DNA from 4 places in the Halomonas sp. TG39a genome. Region 1 is predicted to be linked to each of the others. Evidence: predicted binding sites of a transcription regulator. Region 1 holds the regulator's gene; each other region holds the start of a gene.
The links. The regulator FNR, encoded in region 1, switches genes on or off when oxygen is low (the NO sensors DNR and NnrR bind a similar motif). The targets are predictions, from matches to a motif close to TTGATNTANATCAA.
Positions count from the first base shown of each region.

Region 1 (5,593 bases):
GAAGGGGGTGTCACCATGGCGGGCTTTATGTTGGCCAAAGTGAGCGAGTGTATGCGTGAGCCGCTGCTAATGGCGGCGACGACCGATATAGCCAGCGCGGTCAAACAGCTCAACGCTAGCCACGCCGATAGCCTGCTGGTAGAGACCCAGGACACCCTGGGGATGGTGACTAAAACCGATCTGCTCAATGCCCTGGTGCTGCAGGGCAGCGCGGTAACATCGCCGGTGGATGAGATTGCCCATTTTAATTTGGTGACTGTCGCGCCGGATCAGTATTTATTTGAGGTATTGGTGCTGATGACCCGCCATAAAGTGGCCCGGGTGGTCGTGATGGAGCAAAACGCCTTGAAAGGCGTTGTTGAGCTCACTGACGTGCTTAGCTACTTCTCAAGCCGTAGCTATGTGGTGAGTCTGCAGGTAGAGCAGGCAACCAGCTTAGAGGCGCTTGCAGCCGCCAGCCAGCGTACCCCGGAGCTGGTCAAAGCGCTGATGGCCCAGGGCGTTAAGCTGCGCTTTGCGATGGATCTGCTCGCCGCACTGAACGGTCGCATCATCAGTAAAGCCTGGGAGTTCACCATTAATGAACGCTACCACGGGCAGAGCTGCATGATGGTGATGGGCAGCGAAGGGCGCGGTGAACAGATTCTCAAAACGGATCAGGATAACGGCCTGATTCTGGCCGATGAAACCCAGTGGCCTGACCTTACAAGCCATATGCAGACGCTCACTGATACGCTGATTCAGCTCGGTTATCCGCCGTGCCCCGGCAATATTATGGTGTCTAACCCCGAGTGGGTGGCCACGGTGTCGCAGTGGAAAGGCCATATCGCCAAGTGGGCCAGGGAGCGTGATGGCGACAGCCTGATGAAGCTGGCGATTATGCTCGATGCCCATGCGGTGGCGGGTAACCCAAGCCTACTCGAAAGCGTTCGCGAAGAGCTGTTTGAACGCTGCTCGGGCGATGAGCTGCTGCTCTCCTATTTCGCCCGCACGGCGCTGCGTTTCTCGACGCCGCTGACGCTGTTTGGCTCATTGAAAAAGCCCCAGCACGGTATCGATATTAAGAAAGGCGGCATTTTCCCGATTGTTCACGGCGTGCGCACCATGGCACTTGAACGGCGGATTAAAGCCACTTCAACACTCGACCGGCTTGACGCCCTGGCCGCCGATGGCCGTTTGGATCGCCGCTTTGCCGATGACCTGGGTGAAGCGTTGGCACTGTTTTCCGAGCTGCGTCTTAAACAGCAGCTAAGCGTTTTGGAGACGCCTGCCGGTCATCAAGCCGGTGCCTCAGACGTCAACGCCCAAAACGGCAGCCGCGCTAACCGTGTGGTGGTGCAAAATCTCTCTTCCCTGGAGCGCGACCTATTGCGCGAAGCGATGCATATTGTCAAAGACTTTAAGCAGCGGCTTTCCCATCGTTATCATTTGGAGTATTCGTGAGCGGAATGCGGCTGTTAGATCGACACGTAGGGCTATTTAGCGGTTCATTGCGCACCTTACTGCGCCGTGAAAGTGATCGTCGGCGTTGTGCGGATTCTCCCTATGCGTGGCTGTTTCAACCTTATATGGGCGATGAGCTGGTAGCCCTCGTCTGTACGACAACGCTCACGTCGGCATCGCCGGTGATCAGCTTGGCGGCGGTGGTGCTGAGCCAGCAGCAGGTACGAACCAGCCGCGCTTTTGTGATGACGTTAGGCAGCACGAAACAGCCCGAAAGTGCGAAGCTGCGCCGTCATCATTTGCTATGTGAGGCAGGGGAGGTGCAGCCGCCAAGCAGTGATAACTTGAGCGCGTTAGTGGAATTTATCGGCAACCGGCCCATAGTGGGCTGGCAGTTGGAGCAGCGCATTGGAGCGTTGAATACACTACTGACTAAGCGGCTGAATTTTGCGCTACCCAATGCCCAGGTTGATGTGGCGAGACTGCATCAGCGCCAACTGCGGCGTTTGCATCCGGAGGTAGAAGCGCCCAGCAGCTTCGCCCAGGCGCTGGCATGCTGGCAGGTGCCTGCCATGGGTGTGCAAAGCGTGCTTGCCGAGGCAACCGCCAGCGCACTTCTGTATATGCGCCTACAGCGCGTTATGGCGGAGGTGGCATAGGAATGGTGGAAGCACTAGTGTTTGGGTCAGGCGGTGAGTGTTGTTAGAATGTGGCAATATTTCCTCTTTTAGCGCCTTTCACTATCGGCAGTGCTTATTTCATGCAATCCCTAGATTATTTCGACCCGCATTTTGACACGCCAGATGTTGCTCCTGCAGCCTCTCCAGACGCTGTGCAGGCTGATGCTAAGCAGAAGCGTGAATTTAACAAGCTGCAAAAGCGTCTGCGCCGAGAAGTGGGCAATGCGATTATTGATTACCAAATGATCAATGAAGGCGATCGCGTGATGGTGTGCCTCTCCGGCGGTAAGGACAGCTACACGATGCTGGAGATTTTGCGCAACTTGCAGCGCAACGCGCCAGTTAACTTTTCGTTGATAGCGGTCAATCTGGATCAGAAGCAGCCGGGCTTCCCTGAGCATGTGCTGCCTGCCTATCTGGACAAACAGGGGGTGGAGTATCATATCGTAGAACGCGATACCTACTCGGTGGTGAAAGAGAAAACCCCTGAAGGTAAAACCACCTGCGCGCTCTGTTCACGGCTTCGCCGCGGCTCGCTGTATGGGTTTGCCGAAGAGATTGGGGCCAATAAAATTGCCCTGGGCCATCACCGGGAAGATATTCTTGAAACCCTGTTTCTGAATATGTTCTTCGGCGGCAACCTGAAAGCGATGCCGCCCAAGCTGCTATCCGATGATGGTAAGAATATCGTTATTCGGCCGTTGGCCTACTGCAAAGAAGCGGATATTGCGGAATTTTCGCGGCTGATGGCGTTCCCAATCATTCCCTGCAACCTGTGCGGCTCCCAGCCTAATATGCAGCGTCAGGTGGTCAAAGAGATGCTCGCCGAGTGGGATGAGAAGTTCCCTGGCCGTCTGGAAAGCATGTTTAAAGCGGTGACCAATATTGCGCCCTCCCAGCTGGCAGACCGAAGCCTGTTTGATTTTGAGGGCTTAGAGGCGAAGCAGGCGGAGCTGCTGGCGGGTCGCATCCAGGCCTTCAACGTCAGCTAACCGTTTGCTCTTCCTCTTCGGCGAGGGTAATCAAACGCGGCATATCGAGAATATTGACCTCTCGCCCGGAAACCGCCACCACGCTTTGTTGCTGAAAGCGGCTTAAAATGCGGCTGACGGTTTCCACCGCTAAGCCCAGGTAGTTGCCAATATCGGCCCTCGGCATTGAGAGGCGAAAACTGTAGGGCGAGTAGCCCCGGCGACGAAAACGGTCCGAAAGGGTAATCAAAAAGGTGGCCAGCCGTTGATCGGCGGTTTTTCGCGAGAGTAGGCGCATCATGCGTCGGTCATCGCGTAACTCTTTGCTCATGCTCCGATACAGCTGGCCACGTAGCTCAGGGATCTCTTCTGAGAGCAAATCCAGGCGGTCAAAAGGAATCTCGCAAACGGTGGTGGTTTCCAGGGCGATAACGCTACCGGGGTAGTGCTCTTCATCAATGCCATCCAGCCCCACCAGTTCACTGGGCAGGTAGAAATTGGTCAACTGCTCACTGCCGTTACCTTCGGCGGTGACCTGTTTCAAACTCCCCGAACGCACCGCGTAAACGCTGGTAAAAGTATCACCCTGGCGAAACAGCGGCTCGCCTTTTTTCAGCGGCGCACGGCGGCGAATAATCGCATCGAACTGCCCCATATCGTCCAACTCAAGGGCAAGCGGCAGGCACAGCGAGCTAAGGCTGCAGGTTTGGCAGCGCGCTTCGTGGAGTAGCGAGCGTCGGCTGCTCATAGGTTCCAACATGCGGTGCTCCTTGAGTGGGTCAGGATAAAATTAGCAAATTCTTACTTATTGTGGTGCCGTTAGCATGCCTGCAATAAGGTGATTAAACAATCTTAGAGTAGCGCTGCCCTATTTGCCCAGAAAGATGGGTATCGAACGCCATGGCTAAATGGCGCACCAGCAGTCGACCCATGGGCGTGGCGTTAAGTCGATCACCACTACGGGTCAGTAGGCCATCTTGCTCAGCGCTCTGTAAACGCTCCAGAGCGGGGGCAAAATAGCGGGGGGCATCGATGTTCCAGCGCTGGCTGACCGCAGCCAGATCAATGCCCATATCGCACATCAGCCGCTCAATCACATCCCGCCGGATTAGGTCGTCATCACTCAACCGCACGCCTCGCACAGTAGCGAGCTGACCCTGATCCAACGCCGCCTCGTAGCTTGCCAGATCGCTCGGGTTCTGCGCGTAGACGTCATCAATACGTGAAATCGCCGAAACGCCAAGCCCGATTAAATCGCACTGGGCATGGCTGGAGTAGCCTTGGAAGTTGCGCTGTAGCGAGCCGTCGCGCTGAGCAATGGCCAGGCTATCATCAGGCCGGGCAAAGTGATCCATGCCGATATGTACGTAGCCAGCCGCGGTGAGCATTTCAATCGTGGTGCGCAGAATTGCCAGCTTCTCTTCACCGCCCGGCAAATCATCGACATTAATACGCCGCTGGGGAGCAAAGCGCTCGGGCATATGGGCGTAGTTAAATACTGAAAGACGCGCCGGATTGAGTTCAATCACCTGGCGGAGGGTATTCGCAAAGCTCTTTTCTGTCTGAAACGGTAAACCGTAAATAAGATCGAGATTGAGCGAGCGAAAGCCCAGGCGATGCGCCTCTTCCATCAGCGTTTCGGTGAGTACCCGCGGTTGAATGCGGTTAATGGCTTTCTGTACCAACGGGCTTAAATCCTGCACGCCCAGGCTAATGCGGTTAAAGCCTAACGACTGCAGGTGGCGCAGGGTAAATACATCCGCTTCCCGGGGGTCTATTTCAATCGCGTAGTCGCGATCGGCAGAGGACGAAAGGCCAAACCGGGCATCCAAACGATCAATCAGGTCGCCCATCTGATTCAAGCTAAGAAAGGTCGGCGTTCCGCCACCCCAGTGTAGCTGCTCCACCGGTCGTGATGTATCCAAGTGGCGTGCGGTCAGCACCATTTCACGGTCGAGCCGGGATAAGTAAGGCTCGGTCAGGGCGGTGTTCTTGGTGGCGATTTTATTGCATGCGCAGTAGAAACAGATCTTGCGACAAAAAGGCACGTGAACATACAGCGACAGCGAACGCTGACTGGCATTGCTACGCTCTAGTGCCTGGGTCAGGTCACCGGGGGTGAATTGGTCGTGAAATGACAGCGCCGTGGGGTAAGACGTGTAGCGTGGTCCGCTGGTGTCGTAGCGGCGCAGCAGGGCTTCATCCCACACCGGCTGCAAGGGCGCTGCCGCCACAGACGAGGCAAGAGGTGAAACCGCAGGGGCATGAACGGGCATGAAGGGGCGCTCCGACGTGAGGTAATGCCGCTAGCCTAACCCGTGACGAAAGCGTAAAGATTGAGCCATGTCATGCTATTAGAGGTTGTGTGCCGTAAGAGTCCAGAGCTGCCACAGCGCAAACGCGATAATCGTTAGTGCCGCCACGCTGCGCGTCGCCGGGTGGCGAATCAAGTGGCTTAGCTGGCGCGCAGCGAGGCCAGTGACGAGCAGCGCCGGCAGG
Region 1 covers NZ_JQLV01000002.1:815,560-821,152, reverse strand. The annotation lists gene U738_RS21940 (DUF294 nucleotidyltransferase-like domain-containing protein) at 1-1,443, shown strand, start outside; gene U738_RS21935 (DNA polymerase III subunit epsilon) at 1,449-2,102, shown strand; gene ttcA (tRNA 2-thiocytidine(32) synthetase TtcA) at 2,204-3,115, shown strand; gene fnr (fumarate/nitrate reduction transcriptional regulator Fnr) at 3,108-3,854, opposite strand; gene hemN (oxygen-independent coproporphyrinogen III oxidase) at 3,937-5,370, opposite strand; gene U738_RS21915 (sulfite exporter TauE/SafE family protein) at 5,449-5,593, opposite strand, start outside.

Region 2 (5,593 bases), on a different contig from region 1:
CAGTTTATTTAGTCTTCGCGTTTCGCTGGCGAACTGGTGTCCAATTTATCTCGCCGAAAAGAAAACCTTGTTCATGGCTGCTTCACATAGCTCCCCGGTGCATCTTCTAATGGCGGGTAGTCGCTTGAACCCAGAGCTGGCTTGCTAACCAGAGGCCCTGAGTGTTTCTCCAGCCAGATTTGCCACTCCTTCCACCAGGAGCCTGGCTGTATAGTTGTGCTCTCTAGCCAAGTGTCAGGGTCAATATAACTATCGTTTTCATGCGCCACTGTCATTCGGTAGTGCCGATGAGAGTGCTCTGGAGGGCTAATAATCCCCGCATTATGGCCACCGCTGGTGAGTAGGAAAGTGGTTTCAGGTGCATCAGAAAGCAAGTTCAGCCTGTAAGTGGATCGCCAAGGTGCAACGTGATCCCATTCGGTGCCGACACAGAAGATCGGCACCTGTATATCGCTAAGCGCTACTGGGCGGTCATCCACCCGCAAGCGACCTTCGGCTAAATCGTTATTTAAAAATAGGTTGCGCAGGTATTCAGAATGCATACGGTAGGGCATGCGCGTTGCATCTGTGTTCCAGGCCATTAAGTCGTTTACGGGTTGTCGTGTGCCTAGCAGGTATTCATTTATCATTCGAGACCATATTAAATCGTTAGACCGAAGGATCTGAAATACTCCCGACATTTGCTTGGTATCAAGAATGCCCTGAGCCCACATCATATCCTCAAGGAAAGCGAGTTGCTTATCATCGATAAATAGCATGAGCTCACCAGCTTCCCGAAAATCGGTTTGTGCAGCCAAAAGTGTCATGGATGCTAAGCGATCATCTTTATTTCGAGCCATAGCCGCAGCAGTGATAGCTAATAGCGTTCCGCCTAAACAGTAGCCAACGCCATGTATCTTCTGATTGGGCATTAATTGCGCGATGGTGTCGAGACTCGCGAGAATACCTTGCTGGCGATAGTCATCCATGCCGATATCACGATCCTCGGCGGTAGGGTTACGCCAGGAAATCATAAACACGGTTTGCCCATGATCAACCAGATACTTGACTAGCGAATTATGTGGTGAGAGGTCAAGAATGTAATACTTCATGATCCAAGCAGGCACTATCAGCGTAGGTATGGCATGCACTTTGTCGGTCGTAGGCGTGTACTGAATAAGCTCGATCAAATGGTTGCGGTAAACGACCTTGCCAGGTGTGATCGCCACATCCTTTCCTACTACATAAGTGTCGGTGCCAACGGGAGGTTTGCCGAGTAAATGGTTCTGAATATCTTCATAGTAGTGTTGCATTCCCTGAAGCAGATTGGCTCCGCCGCTGAAGAAAGTTTTGTTTAATACGACAGGGTTGGTCAGCAGGTAGTTGGAGGGCGACAGCACATCAAGCCATTGCCGAGCCCCGAACTCTAAGGCTTGTTCGTGATGAGGTGAGAGGCCGCGTAAGCCTGTTGTGGCGTTATACCACCACTGCTGTTGCAATAAGAAACTTTGATAAAGCACATTGTAAGGGTAGCTGCGCCAGCTAGGGTCGCGAAAACGACGATCCTGAGGTAAGGGGGTAATACAAGGGGCAGCATTGGGATCAAAAGCCGAGTGGCTAGCCCAAGAAAACAAGCGCAGCTGTTTTTTTTAAGGCTTTTTGTAGCAAATGAGCCTGGGTTCCTGGAGATAGTACCATGCTGGATAACCAGTCCAAATATGTAAGCATAACCGACATAGGGGAAATACCCATTGTCATCCCCGCCAGTGAGGCACGCACTAGTCTATCAAAATCTTGATGCTGAGAATTTCCGAAAAACATATATCTCATGCCTCACAAAGGGTTATTAAAATAGCTTTATTAATACCTATTTAGACTCAGTGACCTTTTCCTCGCCAGTGTGGCTGTTAACGATGAATACTTAAGTTACAAATTTTGCATGTGGCTAAGAGAAACTGTTAAGAGGTTTAGATGGTTTTTTTAATATTTTAAAATAGTTTTTTGAATATGATGCTTTATTTTGACATAGGTCAAAATTTACGTATGTTAACACTTTTTAATGATCCCAATAATCTACTCTCCATGCAAAGTTAAGCTATAACTAACCAAGTGGTTTTTATAACCATTGGGAAAAGCTATCAAAACTAAGGTAAGTAATATATTTGTATTTCTTATTATAAGGGTCCTAAAAAGGAGTGATAACATGAGCAAGACAGCCATCAAGTCTTCAGTAGAGGGTAAAAACGATACCCAGACTTCTAGCCGTGCATTGAGTCCCCTGGAGGAGTTTGACCGAATGATGGAAGGGTTTTTTGAACGCAGTTGGATGAAGCCTTTCTTTAAAGACGATTCAGTCAAAGAGCGGTTGGGATTGTTCTCTCAACGCAATCCTAAGGTTGATATTATTGATCGCGAAAAAGAGATCATAGTACGCGCTGAAATTACCGGAATTGATCGAAAAGAATTAGAGGTTGAAGTCACTGAGCATGCGGTAACGTTAAAAGGGCATCGCTCTGGTGAGACCGAAGAAAAAAAGGATGAATATTTTTATTCGGAAATATGGCAAGGCTCTTTTTCTAGGACCGTGGCTTTGCCAGCTGAGGTGGATGCACAAAATGCTGACGCTAAGTTTAAGGATGGTATCTTAACAATTACTCTGCCAAAAACGAAAAAGACTTCGCGACGCAAGTTAGAAGTTAAATGAGTCAACTAAGGCAGGTAAGCAATTGTTGATATGTAATGAGGTGCTAACTGAAAGTGTATGTTATGTGCCTAAAGATCACTCATGCGTTTAAGGGAGATGTAGACATGTTTAAGTCAGATACTCAAATTCAGCAAGATGTGCTTGCTGAACTCAAATGGGAACCTTCCGTTCGCGCTACAGATATTGGAGTGGAGGTGAAAGACGGCATTGTGACATTGGCTGGGCATGTCGATAGCTATGCGGAGAAGTGGCATGCAGAAACCGCAGCACAGAGAGTCAGCGGTGTGAAGGGGGTTGCGGTAGAAATTGACGTGAAGTTGCCAGGAAGTAATCAGCGTACCGATGCCGATATCGCACGAGCGGTGAAGAACACGCTGGAGTGGAATGTATTTATACCCAATGATCCGTTGAAAGTAATGGTCGAGGATGGTTGGGTGACGCTGACTGGCGAAGTTCCCTGGGAGTATCAACGCCGTTTGGCTGCTAGTTCTATTCGTTACCTGGCCGGTGTTACCGGTGTTAGCAATCAAATCATTCTAAAACCTAAGCCGACAGCGGCGGCTGTCAAGGCCGATATTGAAGCCTCACTGAAACGTAGGGCTGTTCAGGATGCTAACGCCATCAAAGTAGAAGTGCATGATCATGATGTAACACTGAGTGGAAAGGTACACAGCCTCGCCGAAAAAAGCTTAATACATAATGCGGTCTGGAACTCACCCGGTGTTTGGAAGGTTACAGATAATATAAAAGCTTAATGCGTTGGCTGTTGAGAAGGGTGAAGGGTCGTCGAATCCCAGGGATGCTTTCGACGACCCTTTGCCTTTGTGGCTTCCCTTTTCTGAAATGTAGCGGGGGTGGTGGGTAGATTGATGGTGACGCTGGAGTTATGAGCGCCCCGACTTTGAGTAGGGCGTTAGCGTGTTGTATTCCTCAATGCTGCTGCCATGTTCGCCGATAAAACAGAGTGCCACAGTATTAATTAGTATAACGTCTGTGAATCCACTCTCTTTAGGCTCAATGTTGCCAGTAGTACTCTATTCACAACCTGGTTGATAGTTGGAGGACATGCACACACTTGCACGCCGTTCAGCTTCAGCTATGTCTTCGTCTGTCATTATTTCGGCGAAATCTGTTTTATTTCCATTTGTTCTATCACTGTCGGCTTCAAAAATGGTTTAACACATGTACGCGGTTACATCGTCCTGATTTACGCCCCTCCCAAATTCGTACTGGGCCCCGAGAGCAAACTGTGCCTCTGGATACCCTTGCACCGCCGCGAGACGAAACCACCTTGTGGCTTCTACGTCGTCTTCTGGTACGCCCCAGCCATGCTCATAATGCGCAATATTACGTTTCAGAAGTAAAAAGGGAAGTGGGATTCTGCCTGCTGATGGTTCTCCAGGAAGTTTGTACATCATGTATCCTTAGCGCTTGCCTGTCTCTTAGTCTGACTAATCCCAAGGAAGTTACCCATGCTTTTCCCAAAACGCGCTGCCCTCACGTTGCTCATTGCTATGGTTGCGCTATTGCCGCCCACGCTATTCGCTCAGGATGCTCATATCGGCAGCGTGCGTACCGAGTTCAAGCTGCTGGGCCCGAACAATACCATTGAAGTGGAACGCTTCGATGACCCGAAGGTTCAGGGTATCTCCTGTTATCTCTCTTACTCACAGATTGGCGGGATTTCCGGTGCGGTGGGGTTGGCTGAGGAAGCCAGTGAGGCGAGCGTGGCGTGTCGGCAGACGGGGGAGATTGTCTTCGACCCTGCAGAAGTAGACGAGCAAGAGGTGATTTTTAGCCAACGTCGCTCTGCGCTTTTCAAGAATATGCGCGTTGTGCGCATGCATGACGCCGAAACCCAGACCTTTGTGTACCTGACCTATAGCACCAAGCTGGTAGACGGCTCACCTAAAAATGCAATTACGGCCGTTAACTATGGTGGCATTAGGGAAGGTGAAATAGAGGAGTGACCTGTAATCGATTTGTGGGCGATTAGCGGGGTTTGCCGAGTGTTTGTGTCCAGTAGGTTGAGTAGCGCGACTCTGAACCCTCGGCTTTTGCCATGCCCATCTCGGTAAAGGCGTCATTCATGATGTTGCGGCAGTGGCCGGGGCTGTCTAGCCAGCCTTCAACCGCGGCGGAAACAGTGGTGTGGCCAGCGGCGATATTTTCTCCCACGGCTTGCCATGCGTAATCCTGATTGCCCACCCGTTGCTCAATTCCCGCGCCATCCGGGCCGGTATGGCTAAAGTAGTCATTCTCGGCCATGTCCTGGGAGTGGCTCTTGGCCGCTGCTTCAAGCTTGCAGCTCCATGCTAACGACTCTACGGCCTCAAACGGCTGGTCGCCGCATTGTCGTGCTTGGCTACGCGCTTCGTTAACCAGCGACAGCATTGCCTGCTGTTGGTCGGTAAGTTCGCACTTATCCTGACTGATAGCATCGTCACTCGGGGGCTGATCATTGGCCCAAGCGCCGCTTGAACCCAGGAGCATGACAACTATCAGGCTGGAAAGCGCCCCGGTAGCGGGGCGCTTGGGTAGGACGTTACCCACCGAACTTCTCATTCTCACCAAGGTTCGGGGTGGCATCCTGTTTGAGGTTAGCTTTGGCGATTTCGTAAAGCTGGAACGTCTTGCTCTCTTTGGCTTTCCAGTGCTCACCCATCTGCACTTTAATTTCCAGCAGTGCAACGTCTGGGTCGTCTTTACCTTCAGGGAACCAGGCCGCGATGAAAGGATTCCAGTATTTCTCGATCAGTTCGCGGTTATCGGTAAGGTTGGCTTTGCCCGATAGGGAAACGTAGACGCCATCTTCCTGGTCGGAGAAACTAAGGCACACATCGTGGTCGCTTTGGGTTTCAAATACCTTTTCGGCACTGCGGCGGGTGAAGAACCACAGGGTGCCATCGT
Region 2 covers NZ_JQLV01000001.1:1,236,978-1,242,570, forward strand. The annotation lists gene U738_RS05325 (PHA/PHB synthase family protein) at 72-1,613, opposite strand; gene U738_RS23750 (poly-beta-hydroxybutyrate polymerase N-terminal domain-containing protein) at 1,597-1,809, opposite strand; gene U738_RS05330 (Hsp20/alpha crystallin family protein) at 2,183-2,683, shown strand; gene U738_RS05335 (BON domain-containing protein) at 2,788-3,438, shown strand; gene U738_RS23785 (tetratricopeptide repeat protein) at 3,859-4,101, opposite strand; gene U738_RS05345 (CreA family protein) at 4,156-4,653, shown strand; gene U738_RS05350 (CAP domain-containing protein) at 4,676-5,236, opposite strand; gene U738_RS05355 (pyridoxamine 5'-phosphate oxidase family protein) at 5,229-5,593, opposite strand, start outside.
Region 2: U738_RS05330 (Hsp20/alpha crystallin family protein) is a predicted target of FNR. The motif match lies at 2,000-2,013, and genes of this name have one in related genera.

Region 3 (5,593 bases), 120 kb from region 1:
CCGACAGGCGCGGTGAAGGGCGTGTTGAATATGCTCAAGCGGCTGATTAAGGATTACCCCGAAAGCCCCATGGCGGTGGTTTTCGATGCGCCGGGCAAAACCTTCCGCGATGAGATGTACAGCGACTACAAAGCCCACCGTCCACCCATGCCCGATGACCTGCGCAGCCAAATCGCGCCGCTGCACGCCTGTGTGAAAGCATTGGGCCTGCCTCTGCTGTGCATTGAAGGGGTGGAGGCGGATGATGTGATTGGCACCCTGGCCCACCACGCCACCGAAGCAGGGCGCGATGCGGTCATTTCCACCGGCGACAAGGATATGGCGCAACTGGTCAATGCCCATATCACGCTGGTCAACACCATGAAGGATGAAACCCTGGACGAGGGGGGCGTGGAGGATAAGTTCGGCCTGCCCCCTGCGCTGATTATCGATTTTCTCGCCCTGATGGGTGACAAGGTCGATAACATTCCTGGCGTGCCCGGCGTGGGTGAAAAGACTGCGATTGGTCTACTGCAAGGCATGGGCGGCGGCCTGGAGACCATTTATAGCGATTTAGAACGGGTCAAAACGCTTACTTTTCGGGGCGCAAAAACGCTGCCCAAGAAACTTGAAGAGCATCGCGATCAGGCCTTCCTTTCGTATCAGTTAGCGACCATCAAGGTCGATTGCGATTTGCCGGTGGGCTTGGATGATTTGGATATTGCCCACCCGGACCGTGAAGCGCTGGTCACGCTGTATAAAGAGATGGAGTTCCGTCAGTGGCTAGGTGAGTTGCTGGAAGGCAAAGATGAAGGCGTGGATGATGTGAAAGGCGGCGAGCCTGCCCCTGCCAGCGCTGACGATAGCGAGCCCGAGGGTACGGAGGCATCTGCCAATGGGAGTGCCCGTGAAGATTATGTCATCCTCGAACAGGCAGACTTTGAGCGCTGGCTGGATAGGCTACAAAACGCCGAGCGCTTCTGTTTTGATTTGGAAACCACCAGCCTCAACTATATGGATGCAGAAATCGTCGGCGTCGGCTTGTCGCTGGAAGCGGGGGAGGCGGCCTATATTCCGCTGGCCCACGACTATCTGGATGCCCCCCAGCAGCTTGACCGCAAAACGGTGCTGGCGGCGCTAAAGCCGCTGCTGGAAGACCCGACCAAAACCAAGATTGGCCAGAACCTCAAGTACGATATTTCGGTGCTGGCCAACTACGCCATCTCAGTGGCGGGCCCGTTTGCCGACACCATGTTGGCGTCGTACGTGCTCAACTCCACGGCTACCCGCCACGATATGGACTCGCTGGCGCTGAAGTATTTGGGCGAAAAGACCATCTCCTTTGAAGAGATTGCCGGTAAGGGCGCCAAGCAGCTCACCTTTAACCAGATTGCCCTGGAGCAGGCGGCGCCTTACGCCTGCGAAGATGTCGATATCACCCTACGGCTGCAGCAAACGCTACGCCCACAGGTCGAAAACGAGGGGCGCTTGGCAGAAGTGCTGGATAATATCGAACTGCCGCTGATCAAAGTGCTCTCGCGCATTGAGCGTAATGGGGTGGCGGTGGATGCTGACCTACTGCACAAGCAGAGCCAGCAGTTAGAAAAGCGTATTGGCGAGCTAGAGCGCGAAGCGTTTGAGCTGGCCGGGCGCGAATTTAATCTCGGCTCACCCAAGCAGTTAGGGCAGATTCTGTTTGAAGAGCAGAAAATCCCGGTACTCAAGAAAACCCCTAAAGGCGCACCCTCTACCGCGGAAGGTGTGCTGGAAGAGCTGGCGCTGGATTACCCACTGCCCAAGGTGATTATGCAGCACCGGGGGCTGGCCAAGCTTAAGTCCACCTACACCGATAAGCTACCGCGTTTGCTCAATAAAGCCACTGGCCGGGTGCACACCAGCTACCACCAGGCGGTCACCGCCACCGGCCGGCTGTCGTCGTCGGACCCGAACTTGCAGAATATCCCCATTCGTACCGAAGAGGGGCGCAAAATTCGTCAGGCATTTATCGCCCGCCCCGGTTATCGCATTGTTGCCGCGGACTACTCGCAGATCGAGCTGCGTATTATGGCGCACCTTTCCGAGGACAAAGGCCTGCTGGAAGCCTTTGCCGAGGGGCGTGATATCCATACTGCTACCGCGGCGGAAGTGTTTGGCACCTCCCTTGATAAGGTGTCGGGCGACCAGCGGCGCAGTGCCAAAGCGATTAACTTCGGCTTGATCTACGGCATGAGCGCCTGGGGGCTGTCGCGCCAGCTGCATATCGAGCGCAATCAGGCGCAGACCTACATCGACCGCTACTTCGACCGCTACCCCGGCGTGGCTCGCTATATGGAGCGCATCCGTTCCCAGGCGGGGGAAGATGGCTTTGTCGAAACCGTGCTGGGTCGGCGGCTATACCTGCCGGAAATTCAGTCGCAAAACCGCAACCGCCGTCAAGGCGCCGAACGCACCGCCATTAACGCACCGATGCAGGGCACCGCGGCGGATATCATCAAGCAGGCGATGATCGATGTGGATGCATGGCTGGCAGAAGGTGAGTTCGACGCGCTGATGGTCATGCAGGTGCACGATGAGCTGGTATTTGAAGTGGCCGAGAAGCAAGTTGATGCGTTTATCGAGCAGGTGCAAAAACGCATGCAGGGTGCGGCAGCGCTAAAAGTGCCGCTAATAGTAGAGGCGGAGAGCGGCGCCAATTGGGATGAGGCGCACTAGCCAGGTGATAAGGGCATTTTGTCGCAACCGCAACATGCATAGATAAGGAATTGACCAGGATCAAATTTTTGACTCGGGTGGAGGCATAACCTTATACCCATCGCTTTGCCTGGGTGAGCGCCAGTCAGTGGTTTCCCGGTGGGGCGAGGGGTGTGTTTAAGCTATCCATCGGGAGTCACTCATGGACATTGTTGAATTATCCAGGTTGCAGTTCGCCTTTACGGCGATGGTGCATTTCCTGTTTGTACCTTTAACGCTAGGGCTATCGATACTGCTGGCGATTATGGAGACGGTCTATGTGATGACCGGTAAGACCATTTATCGTCAGATGACCAAGTTCTGGGGCAAGCTGTTCGGTATTAACTTTGCGTTGGGGGTAACCACCGGCATCGCTATGGAGTTTCAGTTCGGCACCAACTGGTCGTACTACTCTCATTATGTCGGCGATATCTTCGGCGCGCCGCTGGCGATAGAAGCCTTGATGGCGTTCTTCCTTGAGTCGACCCTGGTCGGGCTGTTCTTTTTCGGCTGGGATCGCCTGTCAAAAGAGAAACATCTGGCGGTTACCTGGTTGATGGCGCTGGCGACCAATATGTCGGCCCTGTGGATTCTGGTGGCCAATGGCTGGATGCAGCATCCCGTGGGGTCAGAGCTCAACCTTGCCACCATGCGTATGGAGTTGACCAGCTTTGCTGAAGTGCTGCTCAACCCCGTTGCCCAAGTCAAATTCGTGCATACCGTGTCGGCGGGCTACGTCACCGGCGCGGTTTTCGTGCTGGCGATTTCAAGCTGGTACCTGCTCAAGGGTCGCGAGATCGCCTTTGCCCGGCGCAGCTTCACGATTGCGTCGGCCTTTGGCTTGGCCAGTGTACTGTCGGTGATTGTTCTGGGCGACGAGTCTGGTTATGAGCTGGGAGACGTCCAAAAGGTCAAACTGGCCGCCATCGAGGCCGAATGGCAAACCCATCCCGCTCCGGCCGCCTTTACCCTGTTTGGGCTGCCCAACGAGGCTGAACAGCGCACCGACCTAGCCATCAAGATACCTGGCGTGATGGGCTTGATCGCTACGCGCTCGCTGGATACCGAAGTGATGGGGATACGCGAGCTTAAGGCGGAGCACCGCGAACGCATCGTCAACGGCCAGGAAGCCTATGCCCTTATGCAGCGCCTGCGCAGCGGTGAAGAGCGCGAAGGGGATCAGGCCCGGTTCGAGGAGGTGCGCAGCGATCTCGGCTATGGGCTGCTGCTTAGCGCTTATAGCGACGATGTGGCCAATGCGACGGCCGCCGAGATTAACCAGGCCGTAGAGGCGTCGATTCCCAAGGTTTGGCCGCTGTTCTGGTCTTTTCGGGCCATGGTAGCCGCTGGCTTTAGCATGCTGCTGCTGTTTGCCCTGGCCCTCTGGCATAGCGTGCGCCGTCAGCCTGAGAAGTCCCCTTGGTTACTGCGCTTTGCGCTGTTCAGCCTGCCGCTACCCTGGATCGCCTGTGAAGCGGGCTGGTTCGTGGCCGAGTACGGCCGTCAGCCGTGGGCCATCGGCGAGATCCTCCCGGTGCACCTGGCTATTTCCAGTCTGACTGCTGAGCAGGTGCTCACTACCCTGATTGCCATCGGCATCCTTTACACCACCTTCGTCATCATCGAAATGTGGTTGATGCAGCACTTTGCCCGCAAGGGGCCTTCCGGTAGCGGTTATCTGGATGATGAAGCCGATTCCGGCTACCTAATTTCCACCCCGCCACGGGAGGCATGATGATGGACTACGAAACACTTAGGTTTGTCTGGTGGGTGCTGATCGGCGTGCTGTTGATCGGCTTCGCGGTCACCGATGGATTTGATATGGGCGTTGCCACCTTGCTTAAGGTCGTTGGCCGCAACGATCTTGAACGTCGGGTGATGATCAACTCCATGGCGCCTCACTGGGACGGCAATCAGGTCTGGCTGGTGACCGCCGGGGGCGCACTGTTCGCTGCTTGGCCGCCGGTTTACGCAACCGCTTTCAACGGCTTCTATTTCGCCTTGATGTTGACGCTGTTCGCCCTTTTTCTGCGCCCCTTAGCGTTTGATTACCGCTCCAAGTTGGACAACCCCACCTGGCGCAGTCGCTGGGACTGGGGGCTGACGATCGGCTCCGCCGTTCCTGCGCTGATCTTTGGTGTCGCCTTTGGCAATCTTCTCCAGGGCGTTCCCTTCCAGTTCGATGACTATCTGCGTTTGGAGTATCAGGGCGGCTTACTGGGGCTATTGAATCCGTTTGCGCTGTTGGCCGGGCTGTTGAGCCTGCTGATGTTTGTCACCCACGGCGCCGCTTGGTTGCAGCTTAAAACCGAGGGCGAATTGCGCCGCCGTAGTGCGGCCATCGGCAGCCTCACCGCATTGGTGTGCGCGGTACTGTTCGTGCTGGGTGGGGTCTGGCTGCTATGGGGCGTTGATGGCTATCAGGTGGCCAGCGTGATCGACACCCAGGGCTACAACGATACCACTGGCAAAATCGTCACGGTCAGTGTTGGCGGTTGGATGACCAATTACAGCCGCTTCCCGCTTTTATGGCTACTACCGATAGTAGGGGTGCTGGGTTTTGTACTCTGCTCGTTGACCATGAAGCTGGGGCGCCATGCGCTGGCATTTACCAGTTCGGCGGTTGCCATGGCCATGGTGGTGGTCACCACGGGTGTGACGATGTTCCCTTTCGTGATGCCGTCGACACTCAACCCTAATCATAGCCTCACCATGTGGGATGCCACGGCGAGTGAGTTGACGCTCAAGATCATGTTTGTGGTGGTGTGTATCTTCGTGCCGTTGATATTGCTCTATACCGCCTGGAGTTATTGGGTCATGCGCGGTCGCCTAAATGAGCAGTTTATTCGTGATAACGACAAAGCACTTTACTGAGGAGATTATC
Region 3 covers NZ_JQLV01000002.1:937,994-943,586, reverse strand. The annotation lists gene polA (DNA polymerase I) at 1-2,691, shown strand, start outside; gene U738_RS22460 (cytochrome ubiquinol oxidase subunit I) at 2,873-4,444, shown strand; gene cydB (cytochrome d ubiquinol oxidase subunit II) at 4,441-5,583, shown strand.
Region 3: U738_RS22460 (cytochrome ubiquinol oxidase subunit I) is a predicted target of FNR. The motif match lies at 2,742-2,755, and genes of this name have one in related genera.

Region 4 (5,593 bases), on a different contig from region 1:
TGGACTCGGTTAAAGGCACTGAGACCCCTAAAGATCCAAATAAGGGTTACATCGCCCTACTTGGCTGGAGTGTGAACGCGATCAAGGCTGCGCAAAAATTTGACCGCCGCTATGTCGTTGTTGCGCCGGAGTGGGCCGCGGATTTTTGTACTGCTAACAATATCCCTTTTCTCCCCTGGGACTTCATTCGACTGAATGATCGGTCGATGGAAATTGCTGAAAGATTGAAAGAAGAAGGCGTGGACGTTGCCATCCCGCTGTTTGAGGAAACCGTTGAGTGGTCCGGCGCGATCAACTCCGTGCTCCTTGATAGTCCGCGGATGTTCGGACAGTCCATCCTTTTCCGCGACAAGGCCCTAATGAAGCGCCGTGCTCAGTTGGGTGGCATTCGTGTCGGGATCTTTGAAGAGGCTCATGAGAAAGAGGACATCGTCCGCTTCATGAAACGCGTCAACCAAACGCTGCTCAAATTGGACGGTGATCCGGATGACCCGATTCACGTCAAAGCATTCGACAAAGCCGGTTGCCTTGGCCACCGGATGATTCGGACGATAGACGAAATCGAGAATATTCCGGATGACGAATATCCGCTGCTGATGGAAAGTCACTTAAGCGGCTGGGAGTTTGCCGTAGAAGCCTGGATTCACGATGGCAAAATTCAGTTCCTGAACATTTCTGAATACGTGACGCTGGGCTATTCGGTCTTCGTACCCGCGACCGCGGAACTGGAAAGCTGGCGCAATGCGATCACCAAGCAGATTGAGTTGCTGATCAAAACGTTCGATATCCAGTTCGGTTTGATTCACCCCGAGTACTTCGTCACCGCTGATGGTGAGATGTACTTTGGCGAGGTTGCCTATCGTCCGCCTGGCTTTAAAGCGTTTGAGCTGATCGAAAAAGCCTACGGGTTCAACGCCTATCAGGCGTCGATGCTGGTGTTCGATCCGAAAAGCAGCAAAGAGGAAGTGGCTGCCTTCTTCCCACGCGAAGTGGTCGATGCGAAGGGTTATGCCGGTTGCTTTGGTGTATACCCTCGCCGTCGTGTTGTCAGCAAGCTGGAAATGCCGGAAGAAACGATTAATCATCCGTATTTCGAGTCACACGAACTGGTCGCGCCAACTGAAGAGACCGTTCCTGACCGCTCGGCCTTCGGGACGCATTGGGGCTTGCTATTCTTCTTTGGTGACGACCCCATCAAGATGCGCGATTTGCTAAAAGCCCAAGAGGATCTGGACTTCTACGTCTAACGTTCGTTAACGCAATGCGCTGATCTATGGGCGCGTGTATCAGTATCAGGAGTACTCAACCTCCCGATGCTGATATACGCGCCCTTTATTTTTGTCTGCGCTCCGAGAGAAAATTGATGCATCCTATATTTATATTAAAAATCAATTGCTTATTATTTTTCTGACTTTTTCTTTGTTGTGCACCATACGGTACTGACTGGCTAGACGCGTTGGTACTACCGTGCTAAGTTATTGTTAATAAACGGTCTAACATCTGACTGATAACACTTGAAGTGTTTTTGGTCTGCCTGAATGCTTAAAATTCCACTGCTATGTTCGATAGCGCACGGTAAGTGTTTGCTTTAAGGGCCATCCTACAGGTGAGCGAGGCAAAGGATATGCCTACACAGGGACGTTGCGCTATGCGCTGCAGGGGACGCAGCGCCCCTTTCTCACAGTAAACCGATTGTTCGATAGTATCTCATTCTTCGTACCGCGCTTTGTCCTTGGCATCAGGGATCGTTACCTGGCGCTGTTCTCAACGGGTGGTTTCTATCCTCGGTTTGGCAGAAGTAAACTGGCAAAGGAGGGCATATGCCGACATCTTCAGTTAGCCTTGATCGTCTGACCGACATGAAGCAATTCGGAACTGACCCTGGGTCGTTGCATGCGGATACTTACATACCTAAGAACTTCCCAAAGAACGGGCCGCTCGTGGTCGTGCTACACGGCAGTACCCAGTCGGCAGAGAGTTATAATCGCGGTTCAGGCTGGTCTTCCCTCGCTGACGAATGCGGGATAGCACTCCTGTATCCGGAGCAAAGAAAAACCAATAACCCGCTTAGTAGCTTTAACTGGTTCAAGTCTGGCGACAGCCGCCGGGGAGATGGAGAACCGCTCTCTATTCGCCAGATGATCGAGCAGGTCGTTGATGATCACGCCATCGACCCGTCGCGCATCTTCGTCACCGGGATGTCTTCGGGGGGCGCCATGACATCTGTGATGCTGGCCACCTATCCTGAGGTGTTTGCAGGTGGGGCGATCATCGCTGGTTTACCCTACCGCAGCGCGGACAACCTTATAGAGGCGATGGTTCGTATGAAGGGGTATGGGGGCCCATCGGATCACAGGCTCGACGCGCTTGTGCGCGAAGCCTCGACCTTTGAAGGCCCTTGGCCAACGATATCGGTCTGGCATGGCGGTAGCGATTCGACCGTCGATAATGCCAACGCCGATTCCATCGTTCGGCAGTGGCAGCAGATCCACAAGGTTGAAGGGCCACCGACACGTGTAGAGGAACTCGATGGTTTTCCCCGCCAGATCTGGTGCAATGCGGGTGGGCAGGAGGTGATCGAGGAGTACATCATCAAGGGAATGGGCCACGGCACACCGATCATGGCCGGTGGAGACGAAGGCCTAGGGGAAGCAGACAAGTATATGCTGGAAGTCGGCATTTCTTCGACCCGCCATATAGCGCATTTCTGGGGCCTTACGGAGTAGTGGAGCGGTGGTCGGGCGTGTCCCGCGGCCACCGCTCTTTAAATCTGCGCATTACCTCCGCCCCAGTCACATTTGCCTAACATAGCTGCCTGGGGCGTACTCCATGTCGGGTAGCCTTTTGAACCAATGCCTGGCGCCGGAGCTAGATGTCCTGAGTGCTCCTTCTTAGCCTCGCCAGTGAAGCCCGCACAAACCTATCCAGACTGCCGCATTGAGTATCGTCGAACAGCATAAGCACTATCCCCCTCCAACGATTGCAGTATTTATTTCAAGTCCTATAGTTCACACCAAATACGCTCTCGGAAGTCTTCACTAAGCTCTGACACGTTGCGCATACGGTTAAAAGTGGCTTCTGTCATATCACCAGCAATTTGGTGATAGCAAGACGCTACTGATTCCGGTGTCAACGGCCCATTGAGGCCCAGCATGCAGTGGGTGAGCTTGCTATATACCGGTGCCATGGTCGCAAGAAAATCGATTTCATGGCGCAATGCGTCGTTAAGTGTTGCTAGCCAAAGGCATTGCAGCTTGGCCGCCGAATGGGTCGTTTCAGTCCACGGCTGATACCAAAAAGTGAGAAAGTCTTTGTTATCGAGCATGTTGCTATTGGCGATGTTAAGAGCGGCGTTTGGAAACGTTGATGTTGTCATTTTCTTGGCTCCTCAAGTGAAGTAATAAGTATAGTGCTCATCAATTTCACAGCCGTATTTAATAGCCGCTGGTTTGACCGACATCAATGTTGTAGTGGGGTAAATAATGGCTAATGAAATGTGCCGTGGCGGTAGTGCTCAACCTGTAGCGGCGATGCCTGATTCCCTCTGTTTTTGCTGCTTTAGGAGACGGTATGGAGACACCCACTGCCGAAAACGGAACGTTATTAGATAACCGACCAGCGGAGGTTCATGCTCGGCATGCTGATGATGTCCTGGCCGACTTGGCGACTTCGCCTTCAGGACTAGCGGTCGATGAAGCTTCAAGGCGCTTGGAGAAGTACGGACGTAATCAGTTACCAGCAGTGGCTGGTCGACACCCGCTGCTTCGCTTTCTTTCTCATTTTCATAACGCGTTGATCTATTTCCTGTTAGCGGCCGCTGGCGCTGCATTGCTGCTGGGGCATTTTGTCGATGCAGCGGTCATTGTGGCAGTGGTATTGATCAACGCTGTGGTCGGCTTTGTGCAGGAAGGCAAGGCGGAAAAAGCGCTCAGTGCCATCCGTAACCTTATCGCACCGCACGCTCATTTAGTCAGAGAAGGAAAGCACGTCGAAGTACCCGTCGATGAAATCGTTCTGGGCGACATCGTATCCTTGGAGGCAGGAGATCGAGTGCCTGCAGATCTGCGTCTTATTCGTGCCAGTGCATTGCGAATCGAGGAAGCTATCCTGACCGGCGAGTCGGTGGCTGCAGAGAAGCGGGTGACACCAGCGCCAAAGGAGGCCGCACTTGGCGATTGTCACTCCATGGCTTACTCGGGCACGTTGGTGGCCACTGGGCAGGCGACAGGGGTTGTGGTGGCCACCGGGATCGATACTGAGATCGGACGAATCAGTACGCTGCTGCGCGATGTTCGACCACTCACTACGCCACTACTACAGCAGATCAACCGCTTCGGGACGCAGTTCACCTGGATTACCTTGGTCGTGGCGGTCGTATTGTTTGCCTTTGCGGTGCTAGTGCGCGGGCATATCTGGTCGGAGGCGCTGATTGCCGTGGTGGCCTTAGCCGTCGCGGCGATCCCAGAGGGGCTGCCTGCCGTTATTACCATCACGCTCGCTATCGGCGTGCAGCGTATGGCACGGCGCAACGCCGCTATTCGGCAGCTTCCTGCGGTGGAGACGCTGGGAGCTACGTCGGTTATCTGCTCCGACAAGACCGGCACGCTAACGCGCAACGAGATGACCGTACGTCGGTTGGAAGCCTGCAGCGGCCGAATGATGGTGTCCGGGTCTGGCTATGTACCGGAAGGGCGACTGACAGCGGAGACAGCGGCGAACGTGGAGGATACACGGCCAACGGATATCGACTGCCTGATACTGGCCGGGCTGCTGTGTAACGATGCCCAGTTAAACCATACCGATGGAGAGTGGCATGTGATTGGCGACCCCATGGAAGGGGCGCTGGTGGCGTTGGCCATAAAGGCTGGCCTGGAACCCGAGTCTACTCGGCATGAGTGGCCCCGCCTTGACGAGATTCCTTTCGATGCCAAACATCGCTTTATGGCCACGCTCAACTGCCATGCATCTGAGGGGGCGCGTATTTTCGTCAAGGGTGCCCCAGACGAGTTGCTGCAACTATGCTCCCTTCAGGCGGGTGGCGAGGGAAGTAGGTCCCTGGAACGGGATGCCTGGACGGCACGCATCGCAGAGGCGGCTGCTCAGGGGGAACGGGTGCTCGGCTTAGCGACTAAGCGGGTGTCGTCCGGTACCCACAAGCTAACGTTTGCTGACCTCGATGACGAGTTGATTTTTGTTGGCTTAATAGGCTTTATCGATCCGCCACGAGAGGAGGCAATGGCCGCTATTAAAGAGTGCCACTCCGCCGGCATTATGGTGAAAATGATTACCGGCGATCACGCCGCGACAGCCGCGGCTATTGCTCGTCAGTTAGGGCTCGATGACGACCCGCACGTACTGACGGGGCGAGAGCTCGACGATATTACCGATAGCGAGCTGACTGGCATTGTTGCCGCGACCAGTGTTTTTGCCCGAACCAACCCCGAACACAAACTGCGCATTGTTCGAGCGCTGCAATCGACTGGCGCTATTGTCGCCATGACCGGTGACGGGGTTAATGATGCGCCGTCATTAAAACAGGCGAATGTCGGCGTCGGCATGGGACACAAGGGCACCGATGCGGCAAAAGAGGCAT
Region 4 covers NZ_JQLV01000001.1:1,972,648-1,978,240, reverse strand. The annotation lists gene U738_RS08765 (ATP-grasp domain-containing protein) at 1-1,247, shown strand, start outside; gene U738_RS08760 (extracellular catalytic domain type 1 short-chain-length polyhydroxyalkanoate depolymerase) at 1,821-2,726, shown strand; gene U738_RS08755 (hypothetical protein) at 3,002-3,376, opposite strand; gene U738_RS08750 (HAD-IC family P-type ATPase) at 3,571-5,593, shown strand, end outside.
Region 4: U738_RS08750 (HAD-IC family P-type ATPase) is a predicted target of FNR. The motif match lies at 3,450-3,463, and genes of this name have one in related genera.